Regions from separate parts of the Pseudoalteromonas sp. HF66 genome, predicted to be linked through region 3. Evidence: predicted binding sites of a transcription regulator. Region 3 holds the regulator's gene; each other region holds the start of a gene.
What was found. Region 3 encodes sigma-54, which starts transcription at its own class of promoters, with help from an activator protein. Its sites were predicted from a motif close to GTTGGCACGNNNNTNGNNT; they were not measured.

Region 1 (3,171 bases), on a different contig from region 3:
TGTGTTGATCTTAGGTGAGTCAGGCACAGGTAAAGAAGTTGTTGCACGTAACGTTCATTTACTCTCTAAACGCAATACCGGACCATTTGTGCCGGTAAACTGTGGTGCTATTCCTGGTGAACTACTTGAAAGTGAGCTATTTGGCCATGAAAAAGGGGCTTTTACGGGCGCTATTTCTGCACGAAAAGGGCGCTTTGAATTAGCGCAAGGCGGCACGCTGTTTTTAGATGAAATTGGTGATATGCCTTTGCAAATGCAGGTTAAACTACTACGTGTGTTGCAAGAGCGTAGCTATGAGCGAGTAGGGGGTACTAAGCCTATTCAAGCTGACGTACGAATTATTGCTGCAACTCACCGTAACCTTGAAGAAATGATTGAAAAGGGCGACTTCCGTGAAGACCTTTTTTATCGCTTAAACGTGTTTCCAATTGAAAACCCTTCGCTAAGTGAGCGTGCTGACGATATTCCTCTACTTTTAAAAGAGTTAATGCGTCGTGTTAACGAGCAAAGTGGCACAACGGCCAAATTTACTGAGCGTGCGATTCAAAGCTTAAAAGAGCATGCGTGGCCGGGGAATATTCGTGAGCTTGCTAATTTAGTTGAGCGTATGGTGATCATGTTTCCAGATAAAGTGGTTGATGTGCCAGACCTTCCAGCTAAATATCGTTATATCGAAGTTGAGGCTTATGAACCTGAGTACCCTGAAGAGTTGATGGAGCGAGATGCGTTCAACGATATTTTCAGCACTGGCTTTAGTGATTACGATGATGAAGAACCCGATACCCCAGCAACAACGGTTGACTCAGGTTTACTCCCTGATGAAGGCATTGAGCTCAAAGAGTATCTTGCTGAGCTAGAAATCAGCTTAATCAGCCAAGCATTAGAGCGCTACGATTATGTTGTTGCACGTGCAGCAGAAATTTTAGGTGTTCGCCGTACCACACTGGTCGAAAAAATGAAGAAATATAACCTAACGCGCGACTAAGCCGCGTTAGGTGACTTCCTCGATTTTATCTATTCGTACTCACTGATTATCTCAGCCTTTCTAAAGCAATCATTGCTATGATCATTTACCATGCCGCAGGCTTGCATATGCGCATACACAGTGGTTGGACCTAAAAACTTAAAGCCGCGCTTTTTTAAATCTTTGGCAAATGCTGTTGAGGCTTCAGTAATAGCCGGATAGTCTTCTAATTTATCAAGGTTGTTTACCAAAGGCTTGCCATCGACAAACTGCCATTGGTAGTTTGAGAAGCTGCCAAACTCTTTTTGAATCTCAATAAAACGTTGTGCGTTATTGATAGTCGCAGCTATTTTGGCGCGATTACGAATAATGCCTTCAAACTGCATTAACCGTTCGACGTCGTCTTCGGTCATTTGGGCAACCTCTTCAACTACAAAGTTTTTGAAGGCACAGCGATAGCCATCACGCTTTTTAAGTATGGTATACCAACTCAGTCCCGCTTGTGCTGACTCTAAGGTTATAAACTCAAATAAACGGTGATCATCATATAATGGCACCCCCCATTCTTGGTCATGATAGGCCACATAATTTTCTTTGCTGGTATCGAGCCATGGGCAACGACAATGGTGTTCTTTTTGCATTATTCCCTCGCGATTGTCATTTTTTTGTCAGTGTTGTTTTTGTCTTTAATTTATTGAAATAAAACAAAAATAAATTTGGTACGAATTGTGCATTTAGCTAGGTAGACACGATTTTTTGAGTATTGATTATGGCCTTAGCAAATGTCCTAAAACCACAATTTATCACAGCCAAACAATATAACCCATGCTTACTACAAGAAGAGTATGTGGGTGAGTTGAGCGAGTTGCGCCAACAAGCCAGCTGGTTGGGTCATTTGGTGGATACTATGCCCGCAGGTGTAGTTGTTTTAGATGGCCGAGGTATGATCGCGAAAGCAAATCAAATTGCCATTGATATGCTAGGTGAGCCACTTGAAGGTGAAAAGTGGTTTAGCGTTATTCAACGTTCATTTCGACCACAACAAGATGATGGGCATGAAGTATCACTCAAAGATGGACGTTTAATTAAGCTCGATATTACTGCGCTTGCCCCAGAGCCAGGACAGTTAATTTTAATGACAGATTTAACTGAAACCAGACGTTTACAAAAGCGGATGGCACATATGCAGCGCTTAAGTGCGCTTGGCAAAATGGTTGCTTCGCTTGCTCATCAAGTCAGGACGCCGCTATCTGCTGCCATGTTATATGCCGCAAATTTAGGCTCAAAGCGTCTCCCAGAAAGTTCTCGTGGTAATTTCCATACAAAGCTAATGTCGCGTTTAAAAGATTTAGAAACCCAAGTGAATGACATGCTGTTATTTGCCAAAAGTGGCGAGCAACAAGTGGTTGAAAGTGTGTCGATGCAGCAGTTACTTAATGAAGTAAAAGCGGGTGCTGATGCTATGGTTGCTCAAAATAACAGTGAACTTAGCGTGAACTTACCAGAGCCAGATATTGAAATTGTGGGTAATAAAAGCGCTCTGGCGAGCGCTATTCAAAACCTGATCCATAACAGTATTCAAATTATTGGCTCTGAGGCTGTGGTAACACTGAGTGCTGAGCGTGACGAAACTAGCGAAAACTGTGTTCGCATCAGTGTCAGTGATAATGGCCCGGGTGTTGATTTACGCCATGCCAACAAATTATTCGAACCTTTTTACACTACCAAAAGCCAAGGCACGGGGCTTGGACTTGCAGTTGTAAGTTCAGTCGCCAATGCGCACCAAGGACGGGTTGAAGTGACTAATAATGCTCATGGGGGAGCATGTTTTAGTTTGATCTTGCCAATTAGTGCAGAACCAATGTCAGCGGAGGCAAAATGAATACTAACTCTATTTTAGTCGTTGAAGACGACGCAGGCTTACGAGAAGCGCTAATCGATACCCTTGAAATGTCGGGTATTGATTGCGTTGCTGCAGATAGCGCTGAACAAGCGATGATCTTGCTTAAGCAAAATAGCTATTCATTGGTTGTTAGCGACGTGCAAATGGGCGCTATGAGCGGCCTTGACCTACTACGTAGCATTAAACTTAATTATCCTGAGCTGCCGGTATTAATGATGACGGCCTATGCCACCATTGATGATGCTGTAGAAGCAATGCGTCTAGGCGCGATTGATTACATGGCAAAACCGTTTGCCCCAGAAGT
Region 2 (3,171 bases), on a different contig from region 3:
GTTCGACGATGCTTATAGACAAAAAGCAAAACAGTTACAGGGTTATTTAACACAAGCTGAAATGCTAGAGAATGCTCGTTGGCAATTCGATGGCATTGAGTTTCGCACCTTACATATACCAGGTACTTTTAATGGTCGCTCGCAAATTTTAAAAAGTGACAAAAGCGCAGCACTTGATGCAGCCGACAAACGTGATAAGTACAATTTAATTTGGTTAAAACAAGCACTCGTTCAGCAAGATGCTAAGGCGTATGTGTTTGGCTTTCAGGCTGATATTTACCACCCGACCAGTAAACCAGTTTGTAGTGAATCACAGCGCTCAAACTGTGATGCTTTTAAAGTATACCGTGATGCCATCAGTGACTTCGCAAAGCACACCAATAAGCCTGTGTTAGTGATGCATGGTGATACAGGTCCATACTGTAAACAACAGTTAGCAAGTAACTTAACACGCTTGAATGTACCTGGTGATTTTGCTGTGAGTGATGTAGCAAAAGTGAGCTTTGTTGATGGGAAGTGGCATATAGCGAGTGTAACAACAAATGAACTCCTCACAACGGGTTGTAAGTGAAACCCAACAAGTTAGCGAGTTTCTAGGTGAAAGAGTAAAGTTACGAGCTTAAGGTAGCTGCGGGTTTACCCCGCGTAGGCGTGAAATTTATTTCGCGCGATTCTCTCAATTTATGCGGCTGTAAGTCGGGCTTTAGCCCGTCACGTATGTGTGATAAAACACGTGTCGCCATAAATGACGACCTATATGACGTAGGGCAAAACGGAGCGAAACCTAACAATTAGCGTGTTTCTGGGGGAAAGAGTAAAGTTAGCAAGCTCCTTGACACAAGCAACAGGCAGCCTAGAGTTGCTAACTTGCTAACTTGCTAACTTGCTAACTTGCTAACTTGCTAACTTGCTAACTTGCTAACTTGCTAACTTGCTAACTTGATAACTTGCATACACAAAAAAAGCGACACTTGGCCGCTTTCTTCATAAAGTGTTGTGATTAGCAGTTAGTTTCTTCTGCGTTAACACCTTCTTTTACTTCTTCACATGCGTCTTCAACAGCATTTTGTGTATCAGTAATTGCTTCATCAATACGCTCACCTGCATCTTCTGCCGAGTTATCTTCACAACCCATGATGAATAGACCTGAAAATAGAGCGATAGTAGCGGCTTTCAAAGTTGAATTTTTCATAACGAAATTCCTTGTAAATAAAATAAATTAAGTGGTTATTTGCTTATAACTACTTAGGGGCGTTACCTCTAAGAGCTCCAGATACCAGTGAAATAACTAGTAGTACTAAAAATATAAAAAAGATAATTTTAGCGATGCCTGCAGCGGCTCCTGCGATACCACCAAAACCTAACACTGCTGCGATTAACGCGATAACTAAAAAAGTAATGGTCCAGCGTAACATAATGGTCTCCTTGGCTATTTAAATTTTCTAAAGTTCGATGTAACTGAAGCGAGTTCTGTGCCAGATGTTTTACTTGTTTTATTTCAATGGCTTACCTTTATTTGTGATGCTGGTAGATGTTCATCACTTGGTAACATTTACGAGTAAGCATGTAAGTTATTCATAGTGATATTTTTTCATATTGAGTTGCATGAGAAAAACATCAGATTGCCACAGTATTGGTAAGACCAATTTAACTTTTTATTGGTTGGTAAAGTCTAACACCTTGTTGTGTGTGGTTTTTAGACGCTTGTTGGTTTTTAGTTAATAGCTGAACATATAACTTATGGCTATATCGACTATTTATATCATCTATATCGAGGCTTTGAATGATGGAAATGTAGGGTGTTAATTATATGTGCGGCATGTTATTTTAAAATTAATTGGTTTTACCAATTTACAATGGTGCTATACAAATGATTTTGGTTTGTTATTATTGGTGCATAATTATTTAACAAAAATAACTTTTTATTTTAAGTAAGCGAGGGGAGTCGTATGGATATAGGTGGATTACTCACCACTGCGGCCAGTTTGATGGTAACAGGCATGGTAGGCGTGTTTGTTTTTCTGACTATTCTGATTACAGCAGTCACTTTAATGTCAAAACTAGTTGGTCGATTTGATGATCCAGCAAGTGCAGAACCTACGCGAACAGCAAAAATTCAACCTCAACAGGGTGTGCCTCAGGCACATATTGCAGCAATAAGCGCTGCAATCGCTCAATTTCGAAATAAACAAAAATAACGGGGCAGCTCGAACATGGCTAAATTAAAATTAACCGAATTAGTATTGCGTGACGCACACCAGTCTCTTTTGGCAACGCGTATGCGCTTAGACGACATGCTACCCATAGCCGAAAAACTCGACAATGCGGGTTATTGGTCAATTGAATCATGGGGGGGGGCAACGTTTGACTCGTGTATCCGTTATTTAGGTGAAGATCCTTGGCAACGTATTCGCGAACTAAAGGCTGCAATGCCAAACACTAAGCAGCAAATGTTACTTCGTGGACAAAACCTTTTAGGCTACCGTCATTATGCTGATGATGTGGTCGAAAAGTTTGTCGAGCGAGCACACAAAAATGGTGTTGATGTATTTCGTATTTTCGATGCGATGAACGATGTACGAAACCTTGAAACTGCTATTAAAGCAGCTGTTAAAGTGGGAGCTCACGCTCAAGGTACAATTTCATACACAGTAAGTCCTGTACATACACTTGATATGTGGCTGAAACTTGCAAAACAGCTTGAAGAGCTTGGCTGTCATTCGATTTGTATTAAAGATATGGCAGGTTTATTAAAGCCATATGATTGTGAGCAGTTGATCAAAGGCCTAAAAGAAACCGTGTCTATTCCTATTGCGATGCAATGCCATGCTACTACTGGCTTAAGCACTGCAACTTATCAAAAAGCAATCGATGCAGGTATTGATATGCTTGATACGGCGATTTCGTCAATGAGTATGACTTATGGTCATAGCGCAACGGAGACAATAGTTTCAATTGTCGAAGGCACAGAGCGAGATACTGGCCTTGATTTAAACCAATTAGAAGAAATTGCAGCTTACTTCCGTGATGTACGTAAGAAATATGCTGCTTTTGAAGGTAGCTTAAAAGGCGTTGATGGTCGCATCTTATTAGCACAAGTACCTGGCGGCATGTTAACTAACATGGAAAACCAGCTTAAAGAACAAGGCGCGGCTGATAAGCTTGATCAAG
Region 3 (3,171 bases):
GATCTAAATAAAACCACGCGGGAAGAAACTCTAAATAGCTTATTAGATGAATTTAGCATCCAACACATCCGTGATAGTCAAGGTATGGCGCTATCTGGTGGTGAACGTCGCCGCGTTGAAATTGCTCGCGCATTAGCCGCTAATCCTAAATTTATCCTTTTAGATGAGCCTTTTGCTGGTGTTGATCCAATTTCAGTGTTAGATATAAAGAAAATTATTGAGCACCTAAAAAATCGTGGTATTGGTGTACTAATTACTGACCATAATGTTCGAGAAACCCTTGATGTTTGTGAAAAAGCCTACATTGTTTCTCATGGGGAGCTAATTGCATCAGGCACACCTGAGCACGTATTAGCTGACCAAACTGTACGCGATGTTTATCTAGGCGAGCAATTTAGGCTGTAACCATTACGCCACCGACTAGAGCATCTGCTAGACTTATAACAATGACAATAAATCGATAATAACTTAACTGTCTTTGCACAGTTATCGATAACTTAAAAAAAGGATTGTTAGGGATACATGAGGCAATCATTACAGCTGCGCATGGGCCAGCAACTTACAATGACTCCACAACTGCAACAAGCTATTCGTTTGTTGCAGCTCAGTACATTGGATCTCCAACAAGAAATTCAAGAGGCGCTAGATAGTAACCCTTTACTTGAAGTGGAAGAAGCGGATTACAACGAAGAAAGCATCGGCAAAAATGAACAAAAAGCTGAATCTGACGATGTGCAAGTCAGCGCTTCTGCAGACGAAGCACCTAGCGAATATGAACAAGAAAGCAGTGATGCTCTAAATAAAGACACTGTAAGTGACGATTTAGCCATGGATGTTACATGGGATGAGTACATGAGTGCCGCTCCATCAACATCATCAGGGCCAATGCCAGAAGATGAATCTATTTATCAAGGTGCATCGACCGAAACCCTTCACGAATACCTTATGTGGCAATTACAGCTAACTCCCTTTAGTCCGACTGATGAAGCGATTGCTGTGGCAATTGTTGAGGCTATCGATGACTCTGGTATTTTAACGGTAAGCTGTGAAGATATCGTCGAGAGCTTTAATCAAAATAGTGATGAAGAAGAAATCGAACTTGATGAAGTCGAAGCGGTCCTAAAGAGAATTCAATTGTTTGATCCTGTCGGTATTGGGGCGCGTAGTTTACAGGAATGCCTGTGTATTCAACTTCGCCAATTCGATGCAAACACGCCATATTTAGCTGAAACTAAAATGGTTTTATCTGAGCATATCGAATTATTAGCGAGTCGCGACTATCGAACTTTGATGAAAAAGACTAAGCTTAAAGAAAATGAGCTTAAAGAAGTAATGACGCTAATTCACAGCTTAAACCCTAAGCCTGCGGATAGCATAGTACGCGAAGAGTCTGAGTACGTCATACCTGATGTATCAGTGAAAAAAGTAAAAGGTCGCTGGGTGGTTGAGTTAAACCCAGATAGTATGCCAAAGATTAGAGTGAACAGCCAATATGCGGCTATGTCTCGCTCTGTTAAATCAAGTAGCGACAGCCAATTTATTCGCTCTCACTTACAAGAAGCAAAGTGGTTTATTAAGAGCTTAGAAAGCCGTAACGATACACTATTAAAAGTGACCAACTGTATCGTTCAACAACAACAAGCTTTCTTTGAGCATGGCCCAGAAGCAATGAAGCCGATGGTGCTAAATGATGTTGCTGAAATGGTCGAAATGCATGAATCGACGATTTCACGAGTAACAACGCAAAAATATATGCATACCCCCAGGGGTATTTTTGAGTTGAAATATTTCTTCTCAAGCCATGTCAGCACTGAAAATGGTGGTGAGTGTTCTTCAACAGCAATACGCGCTTTAATCAAGAAGTTAGTCGCTGCAGAAAACTCGGCTAAACCATTGAGTGATAGCAAAATTGCAGATATATTGGCTGAGCAAGGAATTAAAGTAGCTAGACGTACAATTGCAAAATATCGTGAGTCTCTAGCAATACCTCCGTCTAATCAGCGTAAGAGTTTGATTTAGACGTTTTACATAGAAGGAAAAATGCTTATGCAACTAAATTTAACTGGTCGTCATGTAGAAATCACTGATTCATTAAGAGACTATGTAAACACCAAGTTTGCGAAACTAGAAAGGCATTTTGACCATATTAATAATGTTCATGTCATTCTAGATGTAGAAAAATTAAGCCAAAAAGCAGAAGCAACTTTACATGTAAACGGAGGCGAATTGTTCGCTTCTACAGAACATCAAGATATGTACGCAGCCATTGACTCGTTGATCGATAAGCTTGATCGCCAAGTCATTAAACACAAAGAGAAATTAGCTCGACATTAAATTATGAAACTAAGTTCACTTACTAATCAGGACTGCAGCAAAGCTGCGGTCCTTTTTAATAGCAAAAAAAGAATTCTTGAATATATCAGCGAACTGGCTCACCAGCAGCTTCCTCATTTATCTCAACAAGATATCCTAAATGCTTTACTCAACCGAGAGAAGTTAGGTAGCACTGGTATTGGCCGAGGTATTGCTATTCCACATGGCCGAATGAGTGGCGCCGATGAACCTCAGGCGTTTGTCATAGTGAGTGAATCCCCAATCAATTTTGATGCAATTGATAATCGCCCTGTTGACATTTTCGTAGCACTCATCGTACCAGATGGTGACTCTCAGCTTCATCTAAAGACCTTATCAACAATTGCTGATAGACTTAAAGATAAAGAGTTTTGTAAACAGCTGCGTAGTGCTACTACCGATCAGCAACTGTTTCAGGTTATATCAGCAGAGGCATAAATGGAATTAATCATTATCAGCGGTCGCTCAGGCTCAGGTAAATCGGTCGCTTTACGAGTACTTGAAGACTTAGGTTATTATTGCGTTGATAATATTCCAGTCAATTTACTGCCTTCGCTCGTGCGTAGCGTATCAGATAACTACGATAAAATAGCGGTCAGTATTGATGTGCGTAACCTTCCAAAAGAGCAGCAAGAATTTAATGATATTCTTGAGTACCTTCCTGGTTTCGCAAATCCAACACTTTTTTACTTAGACAGTGATGACCAAACCCTGATAAAACGCTTTTCAGAGACTCGTCGTTTACACCCATTATCCATTGATTCTTTGCCACTTGATCTGGCTATTAAACAAGAAAAAGTCTTACTCGATGTGTTGATC
Region 4 (3,171 bases), on a different contig from region 3:
TCACTCGAGCATTCACTTCAACGCCGTTAGGGCGATATATAAGCGTGCCTGTAAGTACATGGCTGGCAATGCGACGCTCGGCTAACTCTTCTATATCACGCGACATCACAAAATCACCACGTGAGGTCACACTAATTACATCCATCGCTTTAAAATCAACAACCCCAAAGCCAAATTTTTGCAGCTGGTGCAGCATTGTTTCCGACAGTTGATTACCAAGTTGAGAGCTGGTTTTTAAGCTTGCATCTAAATCGACAAAAGAAGTAATAGCAATTCCTAACTCACTTTCTTGTTGCATAGTATCAACTAACTCAAGCGCCATTTGCTCGACATAATTTACAACTGTTTTATGATGTTGATATGGCACAAATAGACGATGGTTAGCGTTATCCTGCTGCATGTCGTTTTGTTCAACTGCTTGTAGCATAGCAACGTAATCTAACTGACCATTTGCTGAAGCCTGTGCGTTTTTCGGCTCTGCTGATTGCTCTGGCAGCAATTGGCAGCCGGATAGCGCGAGCGTTAACGATGCTAAGATAAAACCTTTCATAGCTTACTCACTTGCTTGTTTTAGTGTAATACCATCACTACGGTTGGTGCTATCAAGGGCATCAACCACTGATTGCGGGATAAAACCCTGCGCTGACCCTACAACCGCTTTACTTGCTAAGCCAACAATACGGGCATTAACGAGCACACCACTTTGATGATTAACCAAGGTACCTGCCAATACATAATTAAAATTTTGATCTTGGCTTAGCTCTAAATAATCACGACTGAAAACATAGTCACCACTTGGCGTGACACGCATATAATCAGTAGTTTTAAAGTCAATGACAGGTACACCAAATGCGTGCAGTTCATGAATGAAACTTTCGGCAATTTGATTACCTAGCAAATTCGTTGAGTTGTAATCAGCATCAAGGTACACAAAACTTGAAACAGCAACCGGCGTGGTATCGCTAACATATTGCAAATTTTCAACTAAGTCTTGCATGATGCCACGCACATAATGATTAATATTTTTACGCGTTGGTGCAGCGGTAAAAGTGCTGTTGTTCATCACCGCCTTATTAGTTTGGAACACACTGTCGTTACTATGCGGCGCGGCGACTTCTCTTTGCGCAGTTAACTGAGGCTCATTATCATGCTGTGTTGCATCACCTGTTAACATCGAAGAGCAACCAAAGCCTAAAGGCAAACATAAAGTTAAAATTAAACGTTTCATTAAATGAGTTCCTCTTAATATTCGCTTCGATACAACTGGCCATCACGCTGCTGAACTTTTTCAGCTCCCCACATGACATTAATGGGGATCTCGGTGCTTGCTGCTGACACTATTCGCAGATCTTTGGTATTTACCAATCGGGCGTTAACTATGTAGGCATGTTGTTGCCGCGTCAGTGTGCCGGTAATAACAAAGTCAATATTCTGACGTTGACGTAAGGTATTTACATCACGACTAAGTACACTATCGGCCGATTGCTGCAAATTTAAAGTATTTTCTAACCGATACTCGATAGTATGAAAACCAAGCTGAGTAAATTGCGTTAATAAACTTTCTTGAATTTGCTGACTTAAGCCACTGCCCTGATCTTCTGCTAAATCAGTTCCTAAGCCATCAGCCATATAAAAACTGGTAACAGCAATACGAGCATTACCTTTATAAGGGCCTTGAATACGGCTCAACTGACTGCTTAAATCAGCAACGTATTGATGCACCGTATATGGTGCCATTGGCGATTTTGGGGTTTCTCTAGGGGGCGCACTTTGTGGCTCTTCAGTTAAGCTACAACCCACCAACACTAAAAAAACTGAATAAAATAACAGGCGCATAATTGCCATCCTCACTAAACTTAGTAAGTACAAAGCAATAATTATGCCTAAGTATTATTATTTGCTAGATATAGCTAGATAATAGTGAAGCAAGAAACTCTGTGATTAAAGAAAGTAAGCCGCTTTGTAATGGATCTGTTTTAAGTTATTAATCGCTACTCAGACTGAGTATGTGAGGTTGTTAAAACAGGAATAGCAAAGTTAGTTGACGCAAAAACAGTAGCTACAGCACCTGTCCAACAAAAGGAGCTGTCACACAAGTCTGCCCTAGCTTTTTTACTATTTCACAAAATGCAGTAGCTTGAGTATAGTTTGTAAATGGACCAGCTCTTAGTCCATACACGGTTACGCCTTTGTGCTCACGCTTTTTAAAACGAAAATCCAGGCCATGCAAAACATCAGGGTAGTCTCGCTTTAGCTCTAATACACGGTGACTTACTTTTGTCGGTGTTAAATATAAACCTAATTGCACGCCCGGTTCTACTGCTTTGGTTGCTGCAATAGCAGCGCTTTGTGAATTCGTAAATGGTTGCTCAGGCTGGCTATGCTCTTGGCTCATCATACAGGCTGTTAAAACAGTTAAGCTGATGGCTATCAATAGGTATTTAGAAAAAATAGAAAAATGCATGATTACGTCGATTCTCAAAAACAGACTTAAAACTTAGCAATAAAAATGCCACCTTTAGAATGAACTTTAACCCTAAAAATATATTCGGTTGTCAGTGTAGTTACCGACCCAGCAATCAATTCCTTGTCGCTTAATAGCCTCACAATCGGCTTTGGCATTTTTCAAGTACTTATAACGGCCAAACTTAAGGCGATAATAAGTATGCTCATTTACTTTAGCAACTTCGATATTAAGTATCGGTTTTCCTTGGAAGATATTCGGCGCACGCTTAACCATTTTTTTAAATGAATAGGCAAGGCTTTGTTCTGATTCAACAGACATAAGCTGTAAAGCAAAACTGTAATTGTGCTCAGGAAACTCCGTTTTGTTTGATGACTCAGAGACAGAGTTGAGATCGATATCTTGAATCTGCTTAACATTTTCAACTGATTTATAGTTTATTGCTGCTTTATCTGGGCTCGTTTGAATTAGTACACTAAAAGTATCTGATTGCTTAAACGCTTTATTAAAAAGGTAAGTAATATTAATATTTTTATTTTTAAGAATAGAAGGCAATGGGTTATTACTACAGCCAGCTACAGCTAGTAACACCATCAGGTATAAACTGTAACGCAAAGACTTTAAGTAACATTTCATAATCAGGATTCTTTAAAGTACCATTAAAATTAGCTTCTTATTAAAAGAAGAGCATATTGTTAGTACTTACC

Region 1: the regulator sigma-54 is predicted to act here: its motif matches at 1,680-1,698, upstream of HCZ11_RS06190 (PAS domain-containing sensor histidine kinase).
Region 2: the regulator sigma-54 is predicted to act here: its motif matches at 1,462-1,480, upstream of HCZ11_RS17515 (DUF1328 domain-containing protein).
Region 4: the regulator sigma-54 is predicted to act here: its motif matches at 1,869-1,887, upstream of HCZ11_RS05925 (FlgO family outer membrane protein).

The regions. Positions count from the first base shown of each region.
Region 1 covers NZ_JAATOU010000004.1:129,443-132,613, forward strand. Annotated here, with positions in the region: gene HCZ11_RS06180 (sigma-54 dependent transcriptional regulator) at 1-985, shown strand, start outside; gene HCZ11_RS06185 (DNA-3-methyladenine glycosylase I) at 1,015-1,605, opposite strand; gene HCZ11_RS06190 (PAS domain-containing sensor histidine kinase) at 1,734-2,846, shown strand; gene HCZ11_RS06195 (sigma-54 dependent transcriptional regulator) at 2,843-3,171, shown strand, end outside.
Region 2 covers NZ_JAATOU010000024.1:20,932-24,102, reverse strand. Annotated here, with positions in the region: gene HCZ11_RS17525 (hypothetical protein) at 1-571, shown strand, start outside; gene HCZ11_RS17520 (hypothetical protein) at 1,001-1,192, opposite strand; gene HCZ11_RS17515 (DUF1328 domain-containing protein) at 1,242-1,415, opposite strand; gene HCZ11_RS17510 (OadG family protein) at 1,950-2,198, shown strand; gene oadA (sodium-extruding oxaloacetate decarboxylase subunit alpha) at 2,214-3,171, shown strand, end outside.
Region 3 covers NZ_JAATOU010000014.1:99,744-102,914, forward strand. Annotated here, with positions in the region: gene lptB (LPS export ABC transporter ATP-binding protein) at 1-405, shown strand, start outside; gene HCZ11_RS14325 (RNA polymerase factor sigma-54) at 523-2,019, shown strand; gene hpf (ribosome hibernation promoting factor) at 2,047-2,334, shown strand; gene ptsN (PTS IIA-like nitrogen regulatory protein PtsN) at 2,338-2,790, shown strand; gene rapZ (RNase adapter RapZ) at 2,791-3,171, shown strand, end outside.
Region 4 covers NZ_JAATOU010000004.1:76,466-79,636, reverse strand. Annotated here, with positions in the region: gene HCZ11_RS05935 (FlgO family outer membrane protein) at 1-550, opposite strand, end outside; gene HCZ11_RS05930 (FlgO family outer membrane protein) at 554-1,228, opposite strand; gene HCZ11_RS05925 (FlgO family outer membrane protein) at 1,243-1,836, opposite strand; gene HCZ11_RS05920 (SPOR domain-containing protein) at 2,060-2,464, opposite strand; gene HCZ11_RS05915 (SPOR domain-containing protein) at 2,537-3,100, opposite strand.